One region of the Bradyrhizobium sp. ORS 86 genome, then DNA from elsewhere that is predicted to be linked to it. Evidence: predicted binding sites of a transcription regulator. Region 1 holds the regulator's gene; each other region holds the start of a gene.

Region 1 (4,210 bases):
CCCGGCGGGATCGACCGGCCGTGGTCGCCGGCGGTTCCCGGCGATACCGAGAGCGAGGCCACGCTGCGCATACCCGGCCGTGCGCCGCGTCCGGCGGTGGACGCGACCCCGGCAGAGGCTGACCTGCAAGGCGACGATTAGGGCTGATCGGGCAGAGGAGCGGTGTTCGGCAGGTCAAAGGCGCCAAGATGGTACTCGTCCGAGTCAGGGTTGGCGTCAGCCTTCCTGACCAGGGTGAACGTCGCTTCGGGAAATTGCTGCCAGATCTTCAGGTCGTCGGCCGTCACCGTCAGCCAGCCGAACCGGAACATGTACCGGCCCGGCTCCGTGACGCGTCCAGCCCTTTGCCATGTGACCTTGTCGACCACCGAGCACGTCCTTGTCCGTGACCGATGATGCGCCAAGGCGCCGTCTAACGCAAACTCCCGATGCGCCCCGGAACCCTAAGTCCGGGGCCGCTCGAAATCGCTTAAGTCACCCGCCGCCGGACAATTCATCCAGCGGCCATGATGCGCTCAACCCAAAAACAGCGACGCGAACGCAGAGGGCCGCCGCTCGACCGCCTTCGGCTTCTCGACGACGGGCGGGTGGAGAGCAGGTAGCTGCAGCACGGTGACGCGTTGTCCTTCGACGAGCTGGGTCACCAGCACGTGGCTGCCGTCGGGGAATTCGACCGCATCATGATGGCGATCGGGCACGTCGGGCTCGACTTCGTTGAACACGCCGACACGGAAGCCGATCGTCTTGGTCCAGATCCAGCGGCTGTCGTAGCGGACGTTCTCGACGAACGCGAGCTCGGTGCCGGGCAGCATGCAGACCGCGACAGTCGGATCGCTCTCCGAAGCAAAGCCGCGGGTTGACGTGCCGCGGAATGTCGTGGTGATCAGCGTCTCTCCGACAATGGCGGGGCGCGATGCCACGGCGTGCAGACTATAGTCACACATCGGATGGCTCCTCATTTCGAGATAGCGACCCATGCCTCTCCTGAGGCGTGGGCCTCTACCAGAGTGGACAACAGCAAACGAGGTTCTTCCCGTTTCTGGGCGATTGTACGACTGGCAGCGCGAGCCTCCGATCACAAACACGCTACACCGTCCGGATGGTATCAGGACGCGCCGGAGGGCACTCACGCCGCGCAGTCCATGAAGCAACGGCGTTGCGCGCTGCTCGTTCCCTCGCAACGGATGTGCGACTGCACATAGACACGACGCGCTGCACGCGGTCGCCCCTGGACCTGGGGTGCGGTCAGTATTTGCGATAGAGCCCGATCAGCTTGCCCTGGATTCGCACGCGGTTTGGCGGCAGGATGCGCACTTCATAGGCGGTGTTGGCCGGCTCCAGCGCGATCGATGCGCCGCGGCGACGGAAGCGCTTTAGCGTCGCTTCCTCGTCGTCGATCAGCGCCACCACAATATCGCCGGTATTGGCGGTGTCGTTGCGCTGGATCAGCGCCATATCGCCGTCGAGGATGCCGGCGTCGACCATGGAATCGCCACGCACCTCCAGCGCATAATGTTCGCCGGCGCCGAGCATGTCCGGCGGCACGCTGATGGTGTGGCTGCGCGTCTGCAGCGCCTCGATCGGCGTGCCGGCCGCGATCCGGCCCATGACGGGGACGGCGACCGGACGGTTGCCATCATCCTCGGCGACCGGCGGCGTGCTACTGCGCTTGCCGAGCGTGCCCTCGATGACGCTCGGGGTGAAGCCGCGGCGGCCGTTGCCGCCGCCGGCCGACAGCTCCGGAAGCTTGATCACCTCGATGGCGCGGGCGCGGTTCGGCAGGCGGCGGATGAAGCCGCGCTCTTCCAGCGCTGTAATGAGGCGGTGGATACCGGACTTCGAGCGCAGGTCGAGCGCATCCTTCATCTCGTCGAAGGAGGGCGGGACGCCGGCCTCTTTCAGACGTTCATTGATGAAACGCAGAAGTTCGTACTGTTTGCGCGTGAGCATCTCGAGTATTCCCCCGGTTGATAGCGTCGTTCGATTCCGAGACCTTCAGGGAGCCTGATCGGGAGCGCGAAACTTGCGGCACTCCTCAGCGCGCTCCCATTCGTGGACACCAGTACTCGAAACAAATCATGAACGGACACTATATGTTCGATATGTGTTCCGCAACCACTTAATTTCCGGTGAATGCGGCCGACTGCGCACGATCGGCGCGGCCGCAACGCCTCATTCAGGGAGTGTCAGAATCTCACACGCCTCGCCTTTGACAGCCGCGGGCGCGAACGGCGGACGGATCACAAGTGCCCGTGCCGCAGCGAGATTTCCCAGCAGCGAGCTGTCCTGCTGGCTGACGGGTGTTGCGATCAGCGTGCCGTCGTCGCGCTCTTCGAGGCGCGCACGGAGATAGTCCTCGCGCTGATCGTTGGCGGCGAGGTCACGGCCGAGCAGGGCGCTCTTGCGGACATGATGAATCACTTTTCGGCCGCTCAGGGCCCGAATCAACGGCACCAGGAACAGGAAGGCGCAGACATACGACGACACCGGGTTTCCGGGCAGGCCGATCACCCGCATCGTTCCCAACCGGCCGTGCATCATCGGCTTACCCGGCCGCATCGCGATCCGCCAGAACGCCATCTGGACTCCCTCGGCGTCCAGTGACTGCTTGACGAGATCGTGGTCGCCGACCGAGGCGCCGCCTGTGGTGATCAAGATGTCGGCGTCCGCCTCCCGTGCCCGGCGGATGCCGGCGGTGGTGGCAGCGACGGTGTCGGCGGCGATCCCGAGATCGACGGTCTCCGCGCCCTCGGCGCGGGCAAGCGCCCGCAGCGCGTAGCCGTTGGAATAGACGATCTGGCCGGGGCCGGGGCGGCAGCCCGGCATCACCAGCTCGTCGCCGGTTGCCAGCACCGCGACCTTCGGGCGGCGGCGCACGGCGAGTTCCGGATAGTTCATGGCCGCGGCGAGCGACAGCGCGCGGTCGGAGAGGCGACTGCCGGCCGCAAGCAGTACATCGCCCTCGCGGAAGTCGACGCCCGCGAGGCGGATGTGCCGTCCCTTCGCGGCGGCCTCGGTGATCGTGATGTGACCGCCGTCGGTCCTGGTATCTTCCTGGATGATGACGGCGTCGGCGCCGTCGGGGATCACGCCGCCGGTGAAGATTCGTACCGCTTCACCCACGCCAACCGTGCGCTCGAACGGACGCCCGGCTGCGACTTCGCCGATCACCTTCAGCCTCGCCGACAGGTCGGACGCATCGGCCGCGCGCACCGCATAGCCGTCCATTGCCGACATCGGCTGCGGCGGCTGCGTGCGACGCGCCGCGACATCGCGTGCCAGCGTGCGGTGATAGGCGGCATCGAGCGCGACCGTCTCTTCCGGCAGCGGCTCGGCGCCGGAGAGAATGGCTGACAGGGCATCGGCAACCGGCATCAGGGCCACGGACAGGGCTCCTCAAATCCCAAGGGCTTCATATTCCAAGTGCGGCGAGTGCCCTTGCCACGTCATCCGTCGATGTCACGTGGACGGCACGAAGGCCGCGCGCCCGCGCGCCTTCGATATTGGCGGCCGTGTCGTCGAAGAACAGGATCCGCGACGCCGGCACGCCGATCGCTTTTACCACATGATCGTAGGCCTCGGCGTCCGGTTTTCGAAGGCCGATCGCCGACGACAGGAATACGTCGCGGAAATGGCTGAGCACATCGGCATAGGCGACCGAGAAATGCGCGACATGGGCCGGGTTGGTGTTGGAGAAGGCATAGAGCGGCAGCCGCCGCGCGGCCGTCGCCAGCAGCGGCGCGATCCCCGGCATTTCGCCGGTGAAGATCGCGTTCCAGCCCTCGAGGAACTGCGCATCGGTGAGGTCGATACCGAGCGACCGGCGCAGGTTCGCAAAAAACGCGGCGTCATCGACCTTGCCGGTCTCGTGATGCTTGAAGCTGTCATCGACGACGAAGCGCCTTGCGAGATCGGCAGGCGCGCAGCCGGCGTGCTCCGCCCAGCGCGCCATCACCCTGTCGAAGTTGATATCCAGCACGACGCGGCCGATATCGAACAGCAGCACGTCGACGGAATTGGGAGAGAGTTGCGTGGTCATTGCACGACCGATGTACGAAAATTGCGGGCAGGCGGCAACGGTTTCGATCTCCGCGGGAGCGCTCGTCGCGACGGGCACATCCTCGCGAGCGATGGATTGCGCGAATGATGGCTTGCATCCTGAGGTGCCCCAACAAAAGTGTCGTCCCGGCGAAGGCCGGGATCCATGACC
Region 2 (4,210 bases), 110 kb from region 1:
CACCCAGCGCAGACACCGAGGCGTCGACGTCAGCCCAGCCGCCATCGGCCTCGATGCCGAACACGATGTTGCTGGTCTGCCAGTTGTAGCCGATCGTGCCGCCGGCGAAGCCGCCGCTCATCTTCGGGCTGGAGTCGCCATTCTCGCTGGCATAGCCGCCGAAGCCGCCGATGTAGAAGCCGGTCCAGTTGTAGATCGCGGCGGGCGGCGGAGCCTTCACGTAGGGCGCACGCGCCGCCAAGTCCGCGGCCGAGGCCGGAGCAAACGCACTCAAAACAAGCAAGCCGGCCGACGCCAGCAAAACGGTCTTCATTTTCAAAATCCCAGTCCCATTCTTCTTGTTGTCCCTTCAATCCTTGAAGGGAACGTCACAGCAGTGTTGCGTGACGCTGGCGCGTTTCTACACGGATAACCTGGAACTTGTGTATCCAGAAAGCAACAATGCACGGCAAACGCGCGATCTGATGCCCATATCGGGCACCAGCCTGTGCTCTCCAGGCAACAAAAAGGCCGGCACGAGGCCGGCCTTTACGCTAGATTGTATCAGTTCGATCAGTAGCGCGGGACGACCGGGCCGCCGAACTTGTAGTTCAAGCGGACGGTGACGAGATCGACGTCCTGACGGATGCTATCGCTGGCGACAGTAAGACCGGTGACCGGCGAGGTGAAGTTGAGGGTACGATCCTGCATGAACAGGTGGTCGTACTCGATGCCGGCCGTCCAGTTCGGCGCGAAGCCGAATTCAAGGCCCACGCCGACGGTGCCGCCCCAGCGGGTGTCGTCGCCGCTGCTCGCAAACAGCGCGCCGGTGAGATCGTTGATGCGGTACTTGTTCGAGGTCACGGCGGCGCCGCCCTTGAGGTAGAGCAGCACGTTGTTGTTGGCATAGCCAATCTGGCCGGTGAACAGGCCAAACGCATCGATCTTCGAGGTGTTGATGAAGCCGGGGAACAGCAGGCTCGCGTTGCTGCCCTTCAGATCGGCCCAGTCGCCCTGTGCTTCAAGGCCGAACACCCAGGTGCCCGCCTGCCAGCGATAGCCGATCTGGCCGCCGGCCACGCCGCCGGTCGCATCATGGCTGCCTTCCGCGCCGATCAGGAACGGAGAGACCGAGTTCCAGCTATTGCGGCTCGAGCCCCAACCGCCGTTGGCGCCGATGTACCACCCGCTCCAGTCGTACACGGCGGCGATCATCGGCGGCGGCGCCTTGGTGTAGGGACGCGCGGCGAGGTCGGCCGCCGACGCGGAGGTGATGCCGAGAGCGGCGATGCTGACCGTTGCGATCAGGAACTTCTTCATGGGATCCCCCTTCCTGAGAATTCGGAAGCTCTAAACTTGAAGCCGAAGCTACCACGGGTTTCCCGGAAGGGCTGTCACTGCGCGGCCACAGTCGCCAACAAGTTGCATCGGTTCCATTTTTTACAACTGCTTAACACTTGAAGGGGTTCCGACCACACATCGGGAAATCCGAAATCGCAAAGTGGCCCGGTCGTCCGGGGTGTTCAGCGTGCAGGTGTTGTCTTGCATGATTGGGTGATCGGACCACGCCCGCCGCAAGCGGGATTGGAGGCGTGGCGACCGCGCGCTACCGCGGCGGAGATCGGAAGCGCTGCAGGCGGCGAGGGGTGTCGATTACGGAGTGTGTCGATTACGAAGGTGCGAAAGCGCGTCCGGGATCAGCACAGTCGCCCTCGCTTCGAGGCCGCTGATAAAGGCCCGCCTGGTTGTAGCTAGCAAATGCTTCTTTGCTGGCAAGTCTGGACGCCGCTTCCCTTGGTCCCGAAGCGGCGACGCGAGCGCCCATGCCATCCGATCGCATTTATACGCCGATTCAACCGGAAATGCCGTCTCCGAACAGCCACACTCGCGCGAAGAAGTGCTTCTCGAGCAAGCCATTGACTCGTCTGTAGTTATTACGACGCGTGATTTTGGCCGGCTATTCGCTGCTGCTCTGTCCCGAGCGATTGCCTGCCACGGCAGGTTGCACGGAACAAACCTGGAACATTTCGCTGCGCGATGCTATATGTGGGGATAACCGGCGAGGGGCCGCGCGAATAGCGGAGGCGGCGCGGCGGTGCCGGCGTATAGGGTCGTTCGCGACGCCTGCAGTAAGTGGCGAAGGTTGAGAGCGGCGGCTGATGTCCGGCTGCCCGGTTTTGAGTGGAGATGAAGCAATGGCGGGAAGCGTGAACAAGGTGATTCTGGTCGGCAACCTCGGCAAGGATCCGGAAATTCGGCGGACTCAGGACGGCCGACCAATCGCAAACCTTTCCGTCGCCACCTCTGAAACCTGGCGCGACAAGGGCACTGGCGAGCGCAAGGAAAAAACCGAGTGGCACCGCGTGGTGATCTTCAACGAGGGCCTCTGCAAGGTTGCCGAGCAGTACCTTAAGAAAGGCGCCAAGGTTTATATCGAAGGGCAACTGCAGACCCGCAAATGGACCGACCAGAGCGGCGTCGAGAAATACTCGACCGAGGTCGTGCTGCAGGGCTTCAATTCCAACCTGACCATGCTCGACGGGCGTGGCGGCGGAGGCGGCAGCTTCTCCGACGATGGCGGCAGCGATTTCGGGTCATCTGGCCCGGTGAGCTCCGCGCCGCGGCGCGCGGTCGCCGCCGGCAGCCGCAACAGCGACATGGACGACGACATCCCGTTCTGAACGGGATCGCGCGATTCCGAACAATTCAGCAGGCCGCCGTTCCGTGGAACGCATGTTCGCGGGACCGCTGCCTGATGCTTGATATTCGCATCTTCACATGACTTGGCAATGTGGCCCGATAAGCGGCTGACGTATCGAATCTACTTTGCATAGTGCGGGGAAGTGAATTCCCCGCTTTGACAGATCTGAATGTTAATGATATTTACATTGCCTCGATAGCATTGTTGCCCTCGCCGGTCTGAAGGCCTGTCACCATGAGCCTTGCGCCTCTGCTCGACGCAGCGCCCGCGATCCCGCTCCATGCCTTCGCGGCGATGGCTGCCTTCGTGCTCGGCTCCATTCAGCTCGCAGCACCCAAGGGCACGCTGCCGCACCGGGCCTTGGGTTGGATCTGGGCGGCGTTGATGCTCGTCGTGGCGGTGAGCTCGTTCTGGATCCATCAGATCCGTCTGGTGGGCCCGTGGAGCCCGATCCATCTGCTGTCGATCTTCACGTTGGTGATGCTGGTGCTCGGCGTGATGGCCGCACGGACCCACGATGTCCGCCGCCACAAGTTCACGATGATCGGCATCTTCTTCGGCGCGCTCGTCATCGCCGGGCTGTTCACGTTCGTGCCCGGCCGGATCATGCATGCCGCGGTGTTTGGGCAGTGAGCGAGAGAAACCGAATGGCGAATGGCGAAGTGCGGGTAGGCACGCGGTTCCATTCGCTATTCGCCACTCTCTAGGGCGTCTCGGACCTCTGTGTCTCGAACCCCAAGACCACCTCGTAAGTCCATGAAAAAACGAGCGGAAAAACGGCTTGCCGAAGCCGGGTGAGGGTGGTTTTCGCGGCCCCGATACGCTATATGATTCCCAAGTAGAACTGACCGGATTTCCCCTTTGTCCGATAACGAAGACCACAAGCCCGGCGAGCCGCCGGGGCCCTCAGATATTCGTCCCGTTTCCATTCTCGACGAGATGAAAAAGTCCTACCTCGATTACGCGATGAGCGTGATCGTGTCGCGTGCGCTGCCCGATGCGCGCGACGGACTGAAGCCGGTGCACCGGCGCATCCTCTACTCGATGAACGAGAGCGGCTACACGCCGGACAAGAAGCACAAGAAGTCCGCCGGTATCGTCGGCGACGTCATGGGCAACTACCACCCGCATGGCGACCAGGCGATCTACGATGCGCTGGTGCGCCTAGCGCAGGATTTCTCGATGCGCGCGCCGTTGGTCGATGGCCAGGGCAATTTCGGCTCGGTCGACGGCGATCCGCCGGCGGCGATGCGCTACACCGAGTCGCGGCTGACCAAGATCGCGCTGCATCTGCTCGACGACATCGACCGGGACACGGTCGACTTCCAGGACAACTATGACGGCTCGCACAAGGAGCCGACGGTCCTTCCTGCCAAATTCCCGAACCTGCTGGTCAATGGCGCCGGCGGCATCGCTGTCGGCATGGCGACCAACATCCCGCCGCACAATCTCGGTGAGGTGGTCGACGCCTGCGTCGCGCTGATCGACAATCCCGCGCTGTCGATCGACGAACTCATCAACATCATTCCT
Region 3 (4,210 bases), 2.6 Mb from region 1:
TTCTGTCTGCCCGGCTCCCCCGGCGCCTGCCGTGATGGCTGGGACGGCATTTTGGCCGCGCAACTCGACTACCGCACGCGCCCCTGCAATTTCGTCGAGATCATGCCGCGGCTGGACGAGCATCTGCGGCGCGCGAAGGCAAAGGGCGCGAGCGCCTGACGGCCATTGCGGGGCATCGCGCCAGCGATCAACCCGGAATCTCGAACCAAGCTCCCGTAGCCCGGATGAAGCGAAGCGAAATCCGGGACGGTCGTTCCCGCGGCGGCGCCGTTCCCGGATTGTGCTGCGCTTCATCCGGGCTACGCAGCCCAGATTGCGCGAGCGACGGTCTATCAACCGCGGCTGACGAATCCGGCCAAGGCACGCCACAACGCCCACACGGCGTCGCGATACGCCTCGGCACGAAGCGCGTGGGCCCTGCGCGTATAGAATGTGATGAGCTCAGCCGTCACGCGCCGGGCAGGTCCGCGGCGCTGCGGCTTCACAACTCCAATTCCCAGGTCTCGCCGACCAGATCGACGCCGAAGCTGTGGTGCTTCTCTTCCTTCACGCGCTGGAAGCCCGCGCGGACGTAGATACCGCGTGCGGCGACCAGGATGCTCTGGGTCCAGAGCGTCATCTTCTTGTAGCCCCTCTCGCGCGCGGCGCGGATGCACTGCTCGACCAGGGCGCGGCCGACGCCGAGCCCGCGTGCCTTCTTCTCGACGAGCAACAGCCGCAGCTTGGCGATCCGGTCGCCGCCGTTGACCAGGAAGATCGAGCCGACCGGCTCGCCGTCGACCTCCGCGATCCAGCAATGCTCGCAGGTCGGATCGAACGACCTCAAAAATTGCGCGCAGATCTCGGCCACCAATGCCTCGTAACTGATGTCCCAGCCATATTCCTCCGCATAGGCGCGTCCCTGTCGCGAGATGACCCAGCCCATGTCGCCGACGCGATGACTGCGCAGCAGGAAGCCGGCCGGCTTCTCGGCCGGCGGCTCCAGCGATTGCTCGATCGTGCCCATGGCGCGCACCACCGCCGCCCGCCGGTCGCCGTCGATCTGTTTCAGCAGCGCCGCGACCTCGTCGCGCGAGCGGCTTTCGAGGTCGGCGGCCGCGGCGCGGCCTTTCGCGGTCAAGGCGACCTCATTGACGCGCTTGTCGGCCTTCGACGGCTTGCGCGTCACGATTTGGCGGCGCTGCAAGGCAGCCAGCGTGCGGCTGACGAAGCCGGCATCGAGGTCGAGCTCGCGCACCAGATCGGTTGCGGTGCAATCCTCGTGATGCGCGAGCTCGTAGATGATTCGCGCTTCCTGCAGCGTGAACGGGCTGTGCAGCAGCTTCGGCTCGATGATGCCGAGCTTGCGGGTATAGAACCGGCTGAAGCCGCGAACCGCCGCGACCTGGCCTTCGAGGGTCTCGTCAGGTATATTTGATTTCATCAAATATATTATTTGACGGAATCAAACGATCTGCAAGGACTTTCTACGCGACCGTGATCCGGCTGCGTAGCATGGTGCGGGAGGAGCGGCCGAGCCGGCGCAACAGGCGCGCCTCGGCGCGGCGGGCGTCCGGCCGGTAGCCGCCGAGCCGCTCGTAATGATCACGTGCGATCAGGAGACCCTGTTCGGCTGTCGGTCCCGTCATCATCCGCGCGACGAATTTGAGCCCGCCACGCAGGCCGGGATCGCTGTAAGGCGAACGGGCATAGCGGAAGATGCCGGCGCGGTCCTTGCCGCTCGCCGCCACGATCTGGATAAACTGGGTGGTCTCCTCGATCCAGCCTGCGTCGAGCACGGCGCCCGGATGCAGGAACATCAGCCAGGGCGAGCGCGCCTGCTTCGCGCCCGCGGCGAGCGCGGCGGCGCGCGTGCCCTCGAAGCGCAGGAAGCGGCAGCCCGCCACGTCAGCGACGCGCTCCATCACATCGGTGTTGGTGCGCTCGACCAGCAGCACCTCGCGGATGATTCCCGCCGCCGCGCCTGGCACCAGCGCCGCCAAGGTCGCGACCACAGTGCGTTCGACCCCGTCGGTCGGAATGATCACGCTCAGCATGAGTTGAGGCTTCGATGGCTCAAACGGTTGAGAAGTTGAGCCCTGTTATCACCTTGTCACATGCAGCGCAGCCTTTGCGGCTGCGGATTCTTGCGGCAGCGGCTTGTGGATTTTTGTGGCGCTTGTTCTTGATTTGTTCTCGCGCTGTGTTAACTTCCCGGCATGAGCCGAGCATCCTCTCATGCCCTCAAGCACCCGCCGGTAACGGCGCCCTCCGATAACCCGGCGGGTGCGGCTCCCCCTTTTCCCGAGCTTGCGGTTGCGATCGAGCGCGAGCGGCGGCGCGGGCGCGGCGCGCAGTCCAACGCCAGCGGCCGTTACGAGGCCGAGGCGCGGGTCGCCTTCGACGACGGCTGGCAGAGCGTTGACGACCTGCCGCCGTTCAAGACCTCGGTGGCGATCGACACCTCGCGCAAGGTGATCACCCGCAACGATTCCCCCGACATCGGTTTCGACCGCTCGATCAATCCCTATCGCGGCTGCGAGCATGGCTGTGTCTATTGCTTCGCGCGGCCGACCCACGCCTATCTCGGCCTGTCGCCGGGACTCGACTTCGAATCGAGGCTGCTCGCCAAGCCCGATGCGCCGGAGCTGCTCGAGAAGGAGCTCGCCGCGCCAGACTACGAAGCGCGGATGATCGCGATCGGCACCAACACCGATCCCTATCAGCCGATCGAACGCGAGCGGAAGATCATGCGCGGCATCCTGGAGGTCTTGGAGCGGGCCGGCCATCCGGTCGGCATCGTGACCAAGTCGGCGCTGGTGACCCGCGACATTGACATCCTGGCGCGGATGGCCAAGCGCAATCTGGTCAAGGTTGCGCTGTCGGTGACGACGCTCGATCCGAAGCTCGCCCGTACCATGGAGCCGCGCGCATCGACCCCGCCGAAGCGGCTCGAGGCGATCAGGCGGCTCACTGAGGCCGGTATCCCGACCACGGTGATGGTCGCGCCGGTGATCCCGGCGCTGAACGATTCGGAGATCGAACGCATCCTCGATGCCGCCGCGCATGCCGGCGCGAAAGAGGCGAGCTACGTTCTCCTGCGCCTGCCGCTCGAGGTCCGCGACCTCTTCCGCGAATGGCTGATGTCGAACTATCCCGACCGCTATCGCCACGTCTTCACACTGATCCGCGACATGCGGGGCGGCCGCGACTACGATTCGCAATGGGGCACGCGGATGAAGGGCACCGGTCCGATGGCCTGGATGATCGGCCGCCGCTTCGAGATCGCCTGCGAAAAGCTTGGGCTCAACAAGCGGCGCACCAAGCTGACCACCGACCACTTCGCCAAGCCGAAGCGCAACGGGCAGCAGTTGAGCTTGTTCTAGATTCGAAAGGTTGTTGTGATCGTCATTGCGAGCGAAGCGAAGCAATCCATGTCACGTCGGGATAGATGGATTGCTTCGTCGCTTCAGCGCAAAATTGCTTTGCAATTTTGTCGCGAGCTCCTCGCAATGACGGAGAGAGGTAACCATGAGCAACACCGCGACCGCCCCGACCCCACGCTTCACGGTCCTGACCCTTGGCGTCAGCGACATGCGTACCAGCATCGCGTTCTACGAATCGCTGGGCTTTGCACGGAAATACCGCGCGACCGGTGAGGAGGTGGCCTTCTTCGAGACCGGCGGCAGCGTGCTGGGACTGTTCCCGTGGCATCTGCTGGCCGCGGACGCTGCACTTCCCGATCAGCCGCGGCCGGCGGCGTTCCGCGGTGTCACGATTGCCTGGAACTGCAACGACGATGCGGAAGTCGATACCGTCATGGCCTTCGCGCTCTCGAAAGGCGGCAGGCTGCTGAAGCCCGCGCAGCCGACCAGCTATGGCGGCTATTGCGGCTATTTCGCCGATCCGGATGGCCACGCCTGGGAAGTGGTCCGCGCGCCGGGTTTCGAGGTCGGCGACGACCGGCGGGTGTCGATGCCGGATTAGGCTGCGGCCAATAATATCAATAATATCATGAATAGCGGGGACGATGGCAGGTTCCCGGTTGCGCGGCGAGCCGCGCTTGATCACGATCCGCGCATGATTCGGGACAAGTCAGTGAAGAAGAAGCCGGGCGAGCCGGCCAAGCCAGAGAAGCGCGTGATCGCGGTGGCGCGGCCGAGCTTCCGGCGTGAGCGAGCGCTGATCAAGCGCGGCGTCTGGCCGATCGCCGGCTGCGACGAGGCCGGGC
Region 4 (4,210 bases), 800 kb from region 1:
TTCGGAGTTACGACGATGGCTTTTCGCCCGCGCGATCTCGCCAGCCGAATGGCCGAACGGCGGAAGGCGCATGACGGCTATGTGCGCGAGACCTTTACCCTGCCACGCGATGAGGCCCGGTTGCGGGCGCGCGACTTTCTCGCGCGCTACCCGAAGGCCGCCTATATGAGCGCCGTCGAAAGCTGGCGCGAATTGCCCGGTGGCGATATCGAGTTCACGATGCGGCGGCTTGCGAGCGCGGACTAGGACGTTTTCAAGCGACGTGGACGCCGATTGGCGCGAAGAAAGCGTGTCGAAACTAGAATTTGCAGCTTTGGTGCTGATTCAACCAGAATCGAAAATGCGGGGGGCGCTCCTATGGCGGACGCGGCGACGTCTTCCGTTGGCTGATCTTCGTATGGGCGCCTTGGATCGCTTGTTCTGAGATGCGGTGGCGTTGTCCGGATCACGCTTCAATCCGCATTGCCTCGTCCGCGCGGCGGCTGATCGTGCGCGATTTTCTTCAGCTCGCGATCAATCCGCAACTGCACGCGGCGGATCGCCAATAAATCCAGGTTTGTCCCGGTCCTGCCCGTGAAGATCCGGTCGCCGAGCTGGAAGCGCCACGTCCAGACGCCGGCCGCAACCTCGGTGACGCTGAATTCGATGCCCCTGTGGATCATTGATGAGCTCCGCGGAAATTGAGGGCGGGCCGCTAAACTAAAGGTTGTATAAATAAACAAAGCTCTTTAAGCGGAAGCGAGATGTCGTCCTCAAATTCGTATTTCAGTTTGTTGCGGACCCTAGCTGGGATTCGTGCGCTAGCGGTGCCGCCTGCGCACCCGAAGTGGGCTTGCCTAGTTGGAGGAACACCGATGGAACCGGCGCAGTCGCCCGAAGGCTACGGACTTTTTTCGGCGGTCAGGAGAGTACCAAGGTAGTACGTGCAAATACGGCTCACGCGCTGCGACTAGGCGTCCGCACGGGATTACGAGTAGCTCTTGAACGCGTTTGTGAAAGGAAGTTAAGTATCTGATTTGGAAACGTAATTTAGATTGGTCCGATTTGTGGCAGGAACTTTGTTCTGCCCGGAGAACAACGGGCCGTGATGTCGCTTCCTTGGCGACTCGCGCGGCGCCAGAGCCTGGCCGCCGGGACAGCCCTCGCATCTCCCAAAAACGCAACGCCGCCCGCTTGAAATACGTGCGAGCGGCGTCGGCTAGCCCCAGGAAGGTTGCTGCAAAATCCTGGCCCACATAGGTCTGCACGAGCCACCATAAAGGTTCATGCGTTCGAACCCCGTATGATTGCGGGGATCCCGAACGTCCACGGAACCCACGCGGGCCGCCTCGCGTTCGTTTGCTGCTCCCTCCGGCTGACGCCAAATGTTCGGGCTGGCCCTGGAACCTTGTTCACGGCCGGAGAACTACGGAAGTAATCCTTACTCTTTTGTGGTCTCGAACGGCTAATCTTGGGACGGAGAGAGCTTGGGGCGCAACGCGAATACTTTTCGCCACATAAAGATTGCTCTGCCCAGAACCTCCATTGAAATGCCAGCAGTCCTGCAGAGAGCGTGGTCTAAGCGGTTCAGGTCGTTCGCGGAATTGCGCTGACCGCTGGGGACAAAATGGGCTGCGGTCGCGCATCCGAAAAGAACATATTGCGAACATGGAACAAACATGGTACGCAGCAATCAACAACGTGTTCTGCCTGAACTCGTCGCCCGTTTGTCCCGCTAGCGAATCCCCGCCATAAGGAGCACATCCCAAATGTCCGCCACTGCACTGCGTATCGTCGAAGGATCCTCCATGGACAAGTCCAAGGCCCTCTCAGCCGCGCTCTCCCAGATCGAGCGCCAGTTCGGCAAGGGCTCGGTGATGAAGCTCGGCAAGAACGACCGCTCGATGGATGTCGAGACGGTGTCGTCGGGATCGCTCGGGCTCGATATCGCGCTCGGCGTGGGCGGTCTGCCGAAGGGCCGCATCGTCGAGATCTACGGGCCGGAATCGTCGGGCAAGACCACGCTGGCGCTGCACACGGTGGCGGAAGGCCAGAAGAAGGGCGGCATCTGTGCCTTCATCGACGCCGAACACGCGCTCGATCCGGTTTATGCGCGCAAGCTTGGCGTCAACATCGATGAGCTCCTGATCTCGCAGCCGGACACCGGTGAGCAGGCGCTGGAAATCGCCGACACGCTGGTACGCTCCGGTGCGGTCGACGTGCTGGTGATCGATTCAGTCGCGGCGCTGGTGCCGAAGGCCGAGCTCGAGGGCGAGATGGGCGATGCGCTGCCGGGCCTGCAGGCGCGCCTGATGAGCCAGGCGCTGCGCAAGCTCACTGCCTCTATCAACAAATCCAACACCATGGTGATCTTTATCAATCAGATCCGCATGAAGATCGGTGTGATGTACGGCTCGCCGGAGACCACCACGGGCGGCAATGCGCTGAAGTTTTACGCCTCGGTCCGCCTCGACATCCGCCGCATTGGCGCGATCAAGGAGCGTGACGAGGTCGTCGGCAACACCACCCGCGTCAAGGTGGTGAAGAACAAGCTGGCGCCGCCCTTCAAGCAGGTCGAGTTCGACATCATGTACGGCGAGGGCGTCTCCAAGATGGGCGAGATCCTCGACCTCGGCGTCAAGGCCGGCCTGGTCGAGAAATCCGGCGCCTGGTTCTCTTACGACAGCCAGCGGCTCGGGCAAGGACGCGAGAACGCCAAGGCCTTCCTGCGCTCCAACCCGGACATCACCGCCAAGATCGAAACCGCAATCCGTCAGAACTCCGGCCTGATCGCCGAGCAGATCCTCGCCGGCACGCCCGAGCGCGACGCCGACGGCGAAGAACCGGGAGAGTAAGCGTCAAAGACTGGAATGATTTCGCTGCAAGCGGGCGCTGAGGACGTTGAGTTGCCGACGTCTTCGGTGCCCGTTTCGTTTTGTGCTGAGTGAATGGCCGATGAAGCGTCTGATCATGACCAGTTCGTCCGGCAGCAGCCTCACGCGTGCGGGGCTTGCCGAGGTCGGCATTATATCGTTCTTTCGGTTTGTTGGCGGACCGCTGCCGTCACCGAAAGAGCTTGAGGCATATTTCGGATTACGTTCCGACCAAGATCCGGTCGGACATTGGTCGCACTGGAGCCCGCGGGGCCGGTGGCCTCAGGAAGCCAAGGCGCGCAGGGATCTCGCATTGATCGAGTTTTGCGATGCTTATGAGATGATCGAGCTTTGGTTCGATCCGGATCCAAACGATCAACTGCAACTGATTTGGTTGCTCGACCATTTCCGGGCTTATCCAGCGACGGTGGCCAAGCTGAAATTGCGTCTGGTCGGTTTCGACCTGATGACGACCCACGAGACATGGGGTGAATGGGACAAGGTGCCGCTTGTCAACGTCCGACCAGCGGATATCGAGACGGCAAGCATGTGCTGGCAGGCGTACCGGACGACGGTTCTCGCGGGCTTTCCACCGGAAATGGAAAGGCCTGGCGATGCGAAGGCTCGCTGGGAGTGCTTCCTGCAGAGTCGTCTGACGATGACCGACTTCGGCGAAGAGGTGCTGAAGCACGAGTTGGATTTCAGCCAGTACAACCCCGTCAATCGCTGGTGGGGCGGCACGGAGTTGATCAAAGAGCGGCTGTGGCGCTGGGACGCCAAGAGCCGTGCCCTGGTCGCTCCATAGATTTACTCATTGGATCGAAGCTGGAGGCTCGCAAAGTGTCGTTCAGTAAGTTCGACCGATGAATTTCCCCCGACCGCGGCATGACCGTTATGACCCGGCTTATCCTCACATTCACCGATAGCGGCGCGGGCGGCCTGAAAGCCGCACGGCTCGCCGATTGCGTGATTGGCATCGAGCAGCAGTTTGCGTGCGGAAGGTTGCCGGCGTCAAGCGAACTTGACGCGTTGCTGTCGCCGCGCGCGGCTTCGCGCCGTGTGGGTGCCCACTGGCTGGATCATCTCACCGGCAGGTTGGTCGAGGACGCGCGCAGCCAGGGTCTTGGATTGACGGAATTCTGCGAGCGCTTCGACGCCGTCGATCTATGGGTCGATCCCGATCCGAACTCTCAACTGCAATTGATCTGGCTGCTGCACTACTTGCGCCCTCATGCGAGCGTCATATCCAGGCTTGCGATATTGCAAGCGGATCAGGCCATCGGCGAGCAGCAGCCGTCCGAATTGGCCGCGTGGTCGCTGCAACTCGCTCTCATCCGTGACGATCATCTCGAGACCGC

The links. Region 1 encodes LexA, which represses DNA repair genes until DNA is damaged. Its sites were predicted from a motif close to TGTTCNNNNTGTGTTCNG; they were not measured.
Region 2: P6U25_RS17865 (single-stranded DNA-binding protein) is a predicted target of LexA. The motif match lies at 1,987-2,004, and genes of this name have one in related genera.
Region 3: P6U25_RS29170 (PA0069 family radical SAM protein) is a predicted target of LexA. The motif match lies at 2,160-2,177, and genes of this name have one in related genera.
Region 4: recA (recombinase RecA) is a predicted target of LexA. The motif match lies at 1,631-1,648, and genes of this name have one in related genera.

What each region holds. Positions count from the first base shown of each region.
Region 1 is NZ_CP120699.1:3,762,720-3,766,929, forward strand. It holds gene P6U25_RS17320 (ComEC/Rec2 family competence protein) at 1-141, shown strand, start outside; gene P6U25_RS17325 (hypothetical protein) at 138-368, opposite strand; gene P6U25_RS17330 (hypothetical protein) at 516-944, opposite strand; gene lexA (transcriptional repressor LexA) at 1,246-1,950, opposite strand; gene glp (gephyrin-like molybdotransferase Glp) at 2,173-3,384, opposite strand; gene P6U25_RS17345 (HAD family hydrolase) at 3,413-4,039, opposite strand.
Region 2 is NZ_CP120699.1:3,875,910-3,880,119, forward strand. It holds gene P6U25_RS17855 (outer membrane protein) at 1-313, opposite strand, end outside; gene P6U25_RS17860 (outer membrane protein) at 553-1,299, opposite strand; gene P6U25_RS17865 (single-stranded DNA-binding protein) at 2,175-2,660, shown strand; gene P6U25_RS17870 (DUF2306 domain-containing protein) at 2,915-3,313, shown strand; gene gyrA (DNA gyrase subunit A) at 3,542-4,210, shown strand, end outside.
Region 3 is NZ_CP120699.1:6,333,839-6,338,048, reverse strand. It holds gene moaB (molybdenum cofactor biosynthesis protein B) at 1-159, shown strand, start outside; gene P6U25_RS29185 (RSP_7527 family protein) at 333-452, opposite strand; gene P6U25_RS29180 (GNAT family N-acetyltransferase) at 482-1,423, opposite strand; gene P6U25_RS29175 (glycosyl transferase) at 1,467-2,036, opposite strand; gene P6U25_RS29170 (PA0069 family radical SAM protein) at 2,199-3,365, shown strand; gene P6U25_RS29165 (VOC family protein) at 3,511-3,966, shown strand; gene P6U25_RS29160 (ribonuclease HII) at 4,060-4,210, shown strand, end outside.
Region 4 is NZ_CP120699.1:2,964,088-2,968,297, forward strand. It holds gene P6U25_RS13355 (hypothetical protein) at 16-246, shown strand; gene P6U25_RS13360 (hypothetical protein) at 453-662, opposite strand; gene recA (recombinase RecA) at 1,749-2,834, shown strand; gene P6U25_RS13370 (hypothetical protein) at 2,935-3,657, shown strand; gene P6U25_RS13375 (hypothetical protein) at 3,819-4,210, shown strand, end outside.